2 regions of the Jatrophihabitans endophyticus genome follow, and region 2 is predicted to be linked to the other one. Evidence: riboswitches for the same ligand, from Rfam matches in the RefSeq annotation. Region 2 holds a riboswitch; the other holds the start of a gene.

Region 1 (5,587 bases), on a different contig from region 2:
GAGGTGGTCGTGCAGCAGGTTGACCTCGTCGACGTAGAGCACGCCGCGGTGCGCGGCCGCGAGCAGGCCGGGCTGGAAGCTCGTGACACCCCGGGTCAGTGCCGCCTCGACGTCCAGCGAGCCGGTGAGCCGGTCCTCGGTGGAGCCGACCGGCAGCTCGACGAGCCGCGTCGCCCGGACCATCGCCTCGGCGCCGGCCTCGTGCGGGCCGTCGGGGCACTGCGGGTCGGGCGCGGCGGGCGAGCAGGCGAACCGGCAGCCGGCCACCACGTCGACGGCCGGCAGGACCGACGTCAGCGCGCGGACGGCCGTCGACTTCGCCGTCCCCTTCTCGCCGCGGACGAGGACGCCGCCGATCGCCGGCGACACCGCGTTGAGCAGCAGGGCGAGGCGCATGTCGGCCATCTCGACGACGGCGCTGAACGGGAACTGGGTCACGACCCTCCTTCCTGGACTGGCACGCTGGCGGCATGAGCGCCGACAGCCGTGCCGTGCGGGCCGCGCTGGCGCATGCCTCGCGGGTGGGCGCGTACTTCGAGGTCGCCGATCCGGCCGGTGACGCGGCCGGTGGCTGGCGGCCGCTGCGCGAGCTCGTCGAGGACGGCTCGGTGCTGGCCGAGCGGGTCGCGTTCGCCCGCGACTTCCTGGCGCAGCGCACCGGGGCCGACATCGAGCTGCGCGCGTGCGCGTCGATCAACTCCCTCGGCGTCGTGTCGCGGCTGGTCGCCCCGGCGCTGGCCACCGCGTGCCTCGCCGGCGTGGTGCCCGAGCTGGGTGTCGAGCGCGTGGCGTGGCGACCGGCCGACGGCGGACCGCTGCCGGTCGCGTTCGCCGCCCCGGGGGGCCGCGTGGTCGACTCTGCCGCGGCGGCCGCCACGGCCCTGGTCGAGCTCGTGATCGAGCCGGTGGCGCGGCCGGTCCTGGACGCGTACCGGCGATGCTTCGCGGTGTCGCCGCAGACGCTCTGGGGCAACCTGGCCTCGGCCCTGAACGGCGCCGCCGGGATGCTGCCCGCCGACACGTCGCTCGATCCGCTCGACGTCGTCGCCGCTCTGCTCGAGCGGGCACCGCTCGCCGGCGCCGGCCGCTACGAGCCGTTCGCCGGGCGACGCTTCTTCGTGCGCGAGAACTGCTGCCTGTTCTACCGGGTCCCGGCCGGCGGCAAGTGCGCGGACTGCGTGCTCGTGCCCGAGGCGGCGCGACACGACATGTGGCGCGCCGCCGCGGCACGCTGACGGCTCAGCTCGGGACAGGATCGCTCCGTCGCACGGTCGGGCGCGGCGTCCCGCGGCCCAGCAGCCGGTCGGCGAGCGGCGCGAAGACCAGCCCGATCGCCGTCCACATCAGCAGCTGCGCACCGACGGAGTACAGCCGGAAGGTGAACAGCACGTCGGCCGGGAAGCCCGGGAAGACGATGTCACCGGCGGCGTTGCGCAACGGCAGCGGTGTCTCGGACCCGACGTTGCCGTACCCGGCGTCGCGGTTGGCGGCGAGCTCGCCCGTCGAGGGCAGCACGATCATCACGACGCCGATGGCCACGACGAACGCGGCGCCGGCGAGCAGCGCCGCCGTCCAGTTGCCGAAGCGTTCGGCGAGCCGCTGCCCCAGCCACACCGCCGCGATCAGGAACGCGACCGAGCAGGCGACGGTGACGAGGTAGAGCGCGCCGCGGGCCTTGATCGTCTCCTCGTGGCCGATCGCCGGCGGATTGGCCGGGTACTTCACGAACGGGACGAGGTAGAGGCCGAGGAACCCGCCGGCGGCGACGAGCAGCGCGATGGCACGCGGCTGCAGCCGGCCGACCCGCCCCAGGCAGATCGAGTACGCGACGGCGAACAGCGCGCCCATCGCGATGCCGAAGACGACGATGCCCACGCCGATGCCGAGGTTGCCCTGGACGGCCCGGCTGAACAGCTCGTGCTCGTGCTCCTCGACGTGGATGCCGTTGGCCCGGTCGAGGGCGTGCTGCGCGGCGTCGCGGTCGCTCTCGTAGTCGATCGCGGCCTGGATCTTCGGCTCGGCGAAGATGCGCGCGAAGACGAAGGCCAGGACGCCGCCCACGAGGCCGGCCAGCATGCCGCGGACGATGATGCGTGACTCCATGTCAGCGCTCCGCGCGGCGCGTCAGTGGCAGGGGAAGCCGAGGAAGTGCCGCGCGTCGTGCACGAACTCGTGCACCGCGGTGTTGTCGCCGAAGACCGAGGTCATGCCCTGGTCGACGCCGACGAAGTAGTAGGCCAGCAGCGCGAAGAGCACGACGGCCGCGAGCTGCAGCCCCGCCTTCGGCAGCGAGACGACGACGGGCGTCGCGGCGGTGGTGGGGGCGTGCGTGCTGCTCATGGTGAGCCTCCTTCGGGGATCGTGCGTCCCCAGTCGTCGGACGTGCTGCTGCGGCGTGCGACCTGACTCGCCCCGTACCTGCACGGGACTCACAGTGGCGCGACCGTCCCGGATTCTCACCGGAGTTCCCACACCGCAGTGCCCACCCACCCTAGGTGCCTTCCGAAGACGGGGTCAACGCGGCCCACCGATGCGGTGCGGCACACTCGCACGGTGCCCGCCCCGCCGTCGTCGTCCGTGCTGACGGTGGTCGGCATCGGCGCCGGCGGACGCGCCGACCTGTCCCCCGCCGCGTCCGCCGAGATCGCGACGGCCGCGGTGCTGGTCGGCAGCGAGCGGCAGTTGGCGCTGCTCGACGACGCGGCGACGACGGCCGAGCGGGTGCCGCTGCCGGCGCCGCTCGCGTCCGGGCTGCCCGCGCTGCTGCGCCAGCTCGCCGGCCGGCGCGCGGTCGTGCTGGCCAGTGGCGACCCGATGTTCTTCGGCATCGGGACGACGCTGGTGCGCGCCCTCGGCGCGGCCGCGGTCCGCGTCGTGCCGAGCCCGTCGTCGGTGTCGCTCGCCGCGGCCCGGCTCGGCTGGTCGCTGCCCGACGTCGAGGTGGTGAGCGTCGTGGGTCGGCCGCTCGCGCTGCTGCGCCCGGCGTTGGCGCCCGACCACCGCGTGCTGGTGCTGACGCCGGGCACGTCCGGAGCACGCGACGTCCGCGACGTGCTGGCGCAGGAGGGGTACGCGGCGAGCGAGGTCACCGTGCTGGCGCAGCTCGGCGGCCCGGACGAGTGGGTCGGGCCGGCCTCGGACGACCCGCACGACGCACTGGCGATCGTCGCCGTCGCCTGTCGCGCCGACCCCGGCACCGAGCCGCGGTCGCGGGCCGCGGCGCTGCCCGACGACGCCTTCGAACACGACGGCCAGCTGACCAAGCAGGAGGTCCGCGCGGTGACGCTGGCGGCGCTGCGTCCGCTGCCGGGGGCGCTGCTGTGGGACGTCGGCGCCGGGTCGGGCAGCGTCGGCATCGAGTGGCTGCGCACCCACCCGTCCTGCCGGGCGGTGGCGATCGAGCCGCGCGACGACCGCCGCGAGCGCGTGCTGCGCAACGCCGAGCGGCTCGGCGTCCCCGGCCTCGAGGTCGTCGCCGGCGCCGCGCCCAGCGCGCTGGCCGGCCTGCCGACGCCCGACGCGGTCTTCGTGGGCGGGGGCGTGAGCGGCGCGGGCGTGCTGCCCGCCTGCGTCGCCGCACTGCGTCCGGGCGGCCGGCTCGTCGCCAACGGCGTCACGGTCGAGACCGAGACCGTGCTCGCCGACACGTACGCCCGGCACGGCGGGACGCTGACCCGGCTGCACGTCGAACGCGCGTCGCCGGTGGGCGGGTTCACCGGCTGGCGACCCGCGATGCCCGTCACGCAGTGGTCCTGGACCAAGCCGGGACCCTCGGCGGGAGACTCGTGACCGTCCACTTCGTGGGGGCGGGCCCGGGCGCCGCCGACCTGATCACGCTGCGGGCGCAGCGGCTGCTCGCCTCGTGCCGGGTGTGCCTCTACGCCGGCTCGCTCGTACCGGCCGAGGTGCTCGCGCACTGCCCGCCCGACGCCCGCCTCGTCGACACCGCCGACCTCACGCTGGACGAGATCGTCGCCGAGCTCGTGGCCGCCGACGCCCGCGGCGAGGACGTCGTCCGGCTCTGCTCGGGCGACCCGTCCGTCTTCAGCGCCGTGGCCGAGCAGGTGCGCCGGCTGGAGCAGGCCGACGTCGCGTACGACGTCGTGCCCGGCGTCCCCGCCTTCGCGGCGGCGGCCGCCACCCTGGGGCGCGAGCTGACGGTGCCCGCGGTCGCGCAGAGCGTGGTGCTGACCCGTTTCGCGCAGCGGGCGACGCCGATGCCGGCCGGCGAGGACCTCACCACGCACGCCACCCCGGGGACGACGCTGGTGCTGCACCTCGCGGTCCAGGCGATCGACGAGGTCGTGGCGCAGCTGACGCCGCGCTACGGCGCCGACTGTCCGGTGGCCGTCGTCGCGTACGCCAGCCGCCCCGACGAGGTCGTCCTGCGCGCCACGCTCGCGACGATCGCCGCGCAGGTCCGGGCGGCGGGCGTCCGGCGGACCGCCGTCGTCGTCGTCGGGACGGCCCTCGCGGCCGCCCACTTCCCCGACAGCCACCTGTACTCGGCGTCCCGCACCCGCTGACCCTCGCCGGTGATCCACATCCGGTTACCGCCGTCCCGGCGACGGCAAGTGGATGTCGATCACGGGGTGGGGCGGCGCAGCAGGTAGGTGTCCATGATCCAGCCGTGCTGCTCGCGCAGCTCCGCGCGCCGGCGGGTGATCTCGGCGGCGACGTCACCGAGCCGGCCCGCGATCAGCACCTCGTCGGGCGTGCTGAGGTAGGCGCCCCAGAAGACCTCGAGGTCGGGGTCGAGCGCGGCGGCGGTGAAGCCCTGGTCGAGCATGACGACGGCGCTGTCGAGGCCGTCGGGCAGCCCGTCGGCGATGCGGCGGGCGGGCGTGACGTGGATCGGCTCGCCGATGCGGTTGAGCGGGATGCGGTGCGCCGCCGTGAGCGCGTGCACGCTCGTCACCCCGGCGATCACCGAATAGCCGAACTCCACGCGCCCGCCGGCGAGGATGCGGTCGATGACGCGCAAGGTGCTGTCGTAGAGCGCCGGATCGCCCCAGACGAGGAACGCGCCGACCCCGTCCTCGGCCAGCTCGCCGGCGATCGCGTCGGCGAAGCGGTCCGCGCGCGCGGCATGCCAGTCGGCGACGACACCGGTGTAGGCGTCGGCCCCGTCGGGGCGGCGCTCGCGGGGCGGGTCGGCGATCTCGACGACGCGGAACCTGTCCTGGTCGCGGACGTGGCGGCGCAGGATCTCGTCGCGTACGTCGAGCAGACCGGACTTCGCGGCTCCCTTGTCGACGACGAAGAACACGTCGACGCGGTTGAGCGCCGCGACGGCGGCGACCGTGATCTGGTCGGGATCGCCCGGGCCGATGCCGATGACGAGGATCTCGCGCACGGCCATAGTGTGGTGGACGTGCGCGTGCTGGTGCTCGGCGGGACCGGCGAGGCCCGCGACCTCGCCCGTCGACTGGTCACGGCCGGCGCCGACGTCACGAGCTCGCTGGCGGGCCGGGTCAGCCGGCCCGCGCTGCCGGTGGGCGACGTCCGCATCGGCGGCTTCGGTGGCGCTGCCGGGCTCGCCGAGTTCTTGCGCGAGTTCGCGCCAACCATCGTGGTCGACGCCACG
Region 2 (5,587 bases):
GGTGGCGGGTCGCGTTGAGGTCGATCGCGGTGCCCGACGCGTGGTTGGAGTACGTGGTCTGGGAACCGCGGATCTTGCGGTACGACCAGCCGTAGTCGTCACCGGCCTTGTAGAGACTCAGCTTCTCGACCTGCTTGTTGTACCAGTTGGCGAAGTCGACCAGGAGCACGCCGGCGTCGCCCTTGCGCAGCAGCAACCCGTGCTTGGTGCCCGGCACCTTGTAGGTCGCCAGCTTCGACGAGGTCGACTTGGTGATGACCGTCCAGCCGTTCTGCGACTTGGCGGTGGCGGCCGATGCCGACGTCGCCGAGGCGATGAGCAGCGCCGCCGAGGTCAGGAGTCCGAGCAAGGCCGCGAAAAGCTTCGTGCGCATGGCAATCCCTCCGAATCGGTCATCGTCGTGACCTGCGGGTCATAGTGCCGAGAACCGTCCGTTATGGGAAGGGCGGGTCGGGACGTCGCCACATCAGCAGGTAGCGCCAGAGCAAGCAGCCGGCACACGTGCACACCGGGCAGCACCACCCGGGCCTGCTCGCGCACCTGGCGCGTGGTCAGCTCGGCGTCGCGCGTCGGCATGCGCCGGTGGTCGGGATCGTGGCGCAGGGGCGAGCCCGGCCGGGTGCGGTCGCCTCCGGCGGCCAGTACGAGACCGATCAGGTGGTGCCAGGTCGAAGCGACCAGTTCGACGGGCAGCTCGCGCGGCAGGTCGCGACGCGGCAGGGCGACGACGGCCAGCACGCCGCCGGGGCGCAGCGCCTCGGCCAGCCGGGCGAGCGTCGCGGCGAGCGGCAGGTGGTGCAGTGCGGTCATCGAGACGATCGCGTCGTAGTGCCCGGCGGGCAACGGAACCGTCGTGACGTCGGCCAGCCGGCAGTCGACGTTGTCGGGCACGCGGCGGCGGGCGGCGTCGATCATCGTCGGGTCACGGTCGAGGGCATCGACGTGGCGGACGCGGGCGGCCAGCGCACCGGCCAGCCGGCCGGCCCCGCAGCCGACGTCCAGGACGCGCTCGGCGCCCGCGGGCACGGCGCGCAGCAGCAGCCGGTCGTAGTAGGCGTTGTGGTCCCACGGCAGCACGGGTTCATCCTCCCTGGGACGAAGGGGGCGAGAGCGACGTTCTGGCATGATCGCCGCCGTGGGCGGTCCCGCGCATCGAAACCTGCGGACGCGCACGACCGGTCTGATCCTCGCGCCGGCGCTGGCGATATCCGGGTGCGCCGGGGGTTCCGCCTCCCGGGGCGGTGACACCATCGCCGGATCACGCAGCGCACCTGCATCGACGCCCACCACCTCGTCCGCGTCCCGCAGCGTCGGTTCGCCGGACCGAGACGTCCCACCCCGGTGCCACCGCGGCGAGGTGCTGGCGGTCGGTAGGTCGGCTCTCGATGCAGCTCTCGGCCGGCGTTACCTGGCCGTCGACGTGCGCAACTGCACGGGCCGTCCGGTGCGGCTGACTCGACCGGTCGTCACCGGGGTGACCGCCGCCGGCCGCAGCGGCGCGCTCCGGGTCGTGCCGACCCCCGTTGCGCATCGGCAGGAACGAGCGTTCATGCTCGGGCCCGGTCGGACGGCCTCGGCCGGGTTGTCGTGGCGGGCCGAACCGCGCGACGAGCGCATCCGCGAGCTCCGCATTGCCGCGACCCCCGCCGACCCCGCGCACGTCGTGCCCCTCGATCTGCTGGAGCTACGGCTCACCAGTCGCCTCGACTACTACCCGTGGGTGTCGCGACCCAGCGACGTCTTCTCCTGACATACCGGCGGCGTACGGATCGGGTGCCGTGTCACGCGGCCAGGTGACCACCGGCTGGAACTCGTGATCGCGGGCGTCGGCCGCCGAGGTGGCGACGTGATCATGTCGGCACACCGACCGATGCGCATTGACCGGATCGGCGCGGGGCTGTTACGGTGCGCTCGGCCGGGCAGCCGCCCGTGCAGCAAGACCAGCCCACGCAGGGGAAGCCGGTGTGAACCCGGCGCTGACCCGCAACCGTGAGCCGCGCAGCGATGCGAGGCGAGCCGGAATGCCTGCCGGGCTGGGTGGTCAGTGTCTCGTCGCGGTAGCGAGACGGTGCCCGGCCCGTTCGTCGGTCGTCGCCGTGTCGCGTTGCGAGCACTCCGAACGAACGGACGTCGCTCATGACTCCCTGCCCCACCCGCCGGAGCCGCGCCGTCGCGGCCGGGGTCATCCTCCTGCTCGCCGGTGCTCTGATCACCGCGGCGCCCGCCGGTGCCAAGCCCGCCAAGACCACCAAGCCCGCCGAGCCGAGGAAGACCACGACATCCGTGAGCGCGTCACGCGCCGTCGCGGGCGCGCCGCTCGCGCTGACCGCGAGGGTCAGGCCGCGTCCGACGGGCGGCACGATGCGCTTCACCATCGCCGGCAGGACGCCGAAGACGTGCGCGAAGGTCGCGGTGCGCGCCGGGTCGGCGCGGTGCGCCGCCACCGCCCCGGCCGCGGGCCGGCGCACCGTCACCGTCCGGTACTCCGGGGTGCGAGCGAGCGCGAAGTCGAAGCATCGGGCCTACCGTGCGTCGAGTATTCGGCGCACCGTCACGGTGGCGGCGAGACCCGGCACGACCCCGAAACCGGCGGCCGGCACCATCGTCGGCAGCACCGGCTCGTGCACCACCAGCAAGGGCGCGCTGGTGGCGGTCAGCTTCGCGACGTGGTCCGGGCCGATCGTCCGTGGCTGCGACACGACCCCGACCACCGGCATCGACCTGCTCGACACGGCCGGCTTCACCACCGCCGGCACGCAACACGACGGCCCGCAGTTCCTGTGCCGTATCGGCCATGCGCTGTTCGACAGCGGCACGCAGTACCCGAAGCCGGCCACCGAGTCGTGTGTGAGGACGCCGCCGGCGAGCGCGTACTGGTCCTACTGGCTGGCGCCGAAGGGATCGAACACCTGGTCTTATGCGCAGTTCGGCGCATATTCGCAGCGGACGATCGACGGCGACGTCCAGGCGTGGACCTACGGCGCCACCGACGTCGAGGGCACCACCGGCAAGCCCGCCTTCACGCCGAACCAGGTGCGGGCGGGATCGAGCGCGACGGCGAGATCCGCGCCGGCTGCGCAGCGAAGGGCTGCGCCCGCGCCGCGCGCCGACGTCGGGAAGGCGACCGACTACCTGCTCACCGCCCCCAACAGTGCCGGCGACGGACCGCAGCTCAAGGACGGCCACTACTACGACCAGTACGACCTCGGTTTCGCCGACTACGGGTTGACCGTCGACGCGGTGTACGCGCTCGCCGCGTCCGGCTCGGACGACGCCGCGTTGCGTCGCATCATGGCGTTCCTGGACAGCGCCGGAACCGACGGCAGCGACCGGTCGATCAACGACTACACCGGCGTCGGCACGGAGTACGCCGGCGGCGGCTCGGTCGGCAAGGTCGCGCTGGCCGCACTGATGACCGGCTACGACCCGCACGCGTTCGCCGGCCACGATCTCGTCGCGACCCTGGCCGAGCTGGTCTGCACGAAGGCGATCGATAGCGTCTGCGCCGCGCCCGGCAACTACCGTTACTCGCCGTCGACCTTCGCGCAGGCGCTGCCGATCATCGCGCAGCTACGCGCCGGCGACGCCAAGGGTGCGAAGCGTCCGATCGCCTACCTGGAGAGCCTGCAGCACGCGTCGGGGGCGTTCCCCAGCGTGCTGCCCGGCGCCGACTCCGAGACCGACAGCACCGGCATCGCCGCGATGGCGCTCGCCCTCGTGCCGGGCGCCGAGGCGCGCACCCGGCTGGCGAAGGCGCTGTCGTGGCTCGCTTCGCAGCAGACCGCCGACGGCGGCTTCCCCGGCGCGGCCGGCGACTCGACCAACTCCGCCGCCATCGCGATCCAGGCGCTGCGGCTCGACGCGCAGACCTACGCGACCCGGATCGAGCGAGCCGAGGCGTTCCTCGCCGCGGCGCAGAACGCCGACGGCGGCTTCGACGTCGACGCCGACGCCGACGGCTCGGACATGCGAGCCACGACGCAGGTGCTCGGCGGTGTCGTCGGCACCCCGTTCGGCTCCGTGCTCGACGACCTCGACGCCAAGGACGTCGGTACGTCCGGGGCCACCTACCTCGTCGACCAGCTGACCGGCGGCGACCACTACGAGACGGTCTACGACGGGACGGCCTACCCCGACCAGGGGCTCACCGCCGACGGCGTGTTCGCGCTGCTGGCCACCGGCGGGCACGCCGCGTCGGTCTCGGCCATGACGTCCTACCTCGAGAAGCAGGTCGACGCGTACGCCGACCCGACCGGGGCGAACTTCGGGCCCTACAGCGGGTCACTGGCCAAGCTCGCGCTGGTCGCCGAGGCCACCGGCGGCGATCCGCACTCCTTCGGCGGGGCCGATCTGCTCGCAGTGCTCGCCGCGAACGTGTGCACCGAGGCCCAGGGTGCGGGGCAGCCGTGCGTCGCGGTCGGCGACTTCCGCAACAACTACGCCACGGTCTCGCAGGCGCTCGGAGTCCTCGCCCTGCAGGCATCGCCGGACGACGGTGACCATCTCGCCGCCACCGACCCCGCCGTCGTGCGGCTGCACCAGCTGCAGTGCGACGACGGCGGCTTCGCCAGCACGCTGCGCAGTGCCGGGGACGGCTGCACCTCCGACGTCGACACCACCGGGTACGCGGTGCAGGCGCTCGCCGCCGTGGCGGGTACCGACACGTGGATCGGCGCGGCGCAGCACTACCTGCAGGACCGGCAGCGCACGACCGGTCTGTTCCCGGGGGCAGCGGGGGACAACGCCAACTCCACCGCGCTGGCCGCCGACGCCCTGCAGTCGCTCGTCACGGCCCTGACCAGCCCCACCGCGGACCCGCCGCAGCCGCAGACGATCACGCCGATCGCGCCGTGGCAGTCGTCGCTGCGCGGCCTGCGTTCGCTCGCGACCCCGGCCGGCGGCTTCGCCCTCACCGGCGGCGCGGCGCCGGACCTGCGCGCCTCCACGCAGGCGGTCGCCGCGGCGGCCCAGCGCAGCCTGCTGGAGCTGTCCGGCGCGACGATCCTGTCGCTGCCGCGTGCCGCGGCTGCCGACCCGCCCGCCGTCCCCGGCGGCGGCTCGAGCTCCGGCGGAACGCCGTCCGGCCCCGGCACGACCTCCTCGGCGGCCGGCCACGGGAGCGGCAGCCCGGGCACCGAGACCTCCGGGGCCGTGCCGAACGGCGACTCGGCGTCGCCGGTCGCCGACGGTGCGGCGGGCACCGCCGACACCGGCGTCCCGACGCTGACCCTGCTGCTGTGGGCGGCCGCCCTGCTCACGCTCGGCGCGGCCCTGAGCGTCGCCGCCCGCCGCGGCGCGCGCCCCGGGCGTGGCGGGACGCACCGATGACGGCGTGGCGGCGCTCCGCCGTCCTCGGCGCGATCGCCGTCGCGCTCGTCGTGGTGGTCGGTCCGGTGCTCGGGTCGCCCGCCGCCCAGGCGAGCCCGGTCGGCGACTGCGGGCCGAGCACGGGAACCGTCGTCGCCGTCGACTACTCGCACTGGGACGGCCCGATCGTGCGCGGCTGCGACCTCGACAGGCCCGCGTCCGGCATCGCCCTGCTGAACGACACCGGGTTCCGCACCACCGGCACGCAGCACGACGGCCC

What was found. Region 2 has a riboswitch for cobalamin ahead of BUE29_RS09915 (prenyltransferase/squalene oxidase repeat-containing protein). Riboswitches for the same ligand answer to the same signal wherever they lie in the genome.
Region 1: another riboswitch for cobalamin. It lies ahead of BUE29_RS16425 (CbtB domain-containing protein); the one in region 2 lies ahead of BUE29_RS09915 (prenyltransferase/squalene oxidase repeat-containing protein).

The regions. Positions count from the first base shown of each region.
Region 1 covers NZ_FQVU01000004.1:395,078-400,664, reverse strand. The annotation lists gene BUE29_RS16440 (VWA domain-containing protein) at 1-405, opposite strand, end outside; gene BUE29_RS16435 ((2Fe-2S)-binding protein) at 471-1,235, shown strand; gene BUE29_RS16430 (CbtA family protein) at 1,240-2,103, opposite strand; gene BUE29_RS16425 (CbtB domain-containing protein) at 2,125-2,340, opposite strand; adenosylcobalamin (AdoCbl) riboswitch at 2,389-2,479, opposite strand; gene cbiE (precorrin-6y C5,15-methyltransferase (decarboxylating) subunit CbiE) at 2,554-3,789, shown strand; gene cobM (precorrin-4 C(11)-methyltransferase) at 3,786-4,526, shown strand; gene cobF (precorrin-6A synthase (deacetylating)) at 4,586-5,356, opposite strand; gene BUE29_RS16405 (cobalt-precorrin-6A reductase) at 5,375-5,587, shown strand, end outside.
Region 2 covers NZ_FQVU01000002.1:987,777-993,363, forward strand. The annotation lists gene BUE29_RS09900 (M15 family metallopeptidase) at 1-373, opposite strand, end outside; gene BUE29_RS09905 (class I SAM-dependent methyltransferase) at 334-1,077, opposite strand; gene BUE29_RS23110 (DUF4232 domain-containing protein) at 1,124-1,750, shown strand; cobalamin riboswitch at 1,896-2,047, shown strand; gene BUE29_RS09915 (prenyltransferase/squalene oxidase repeat-containing protein) at 2,137-5,328, shown strand; gene BUE29_RS09920 (hypothetical protein) at 5,325-5,587, shown strand, end outside.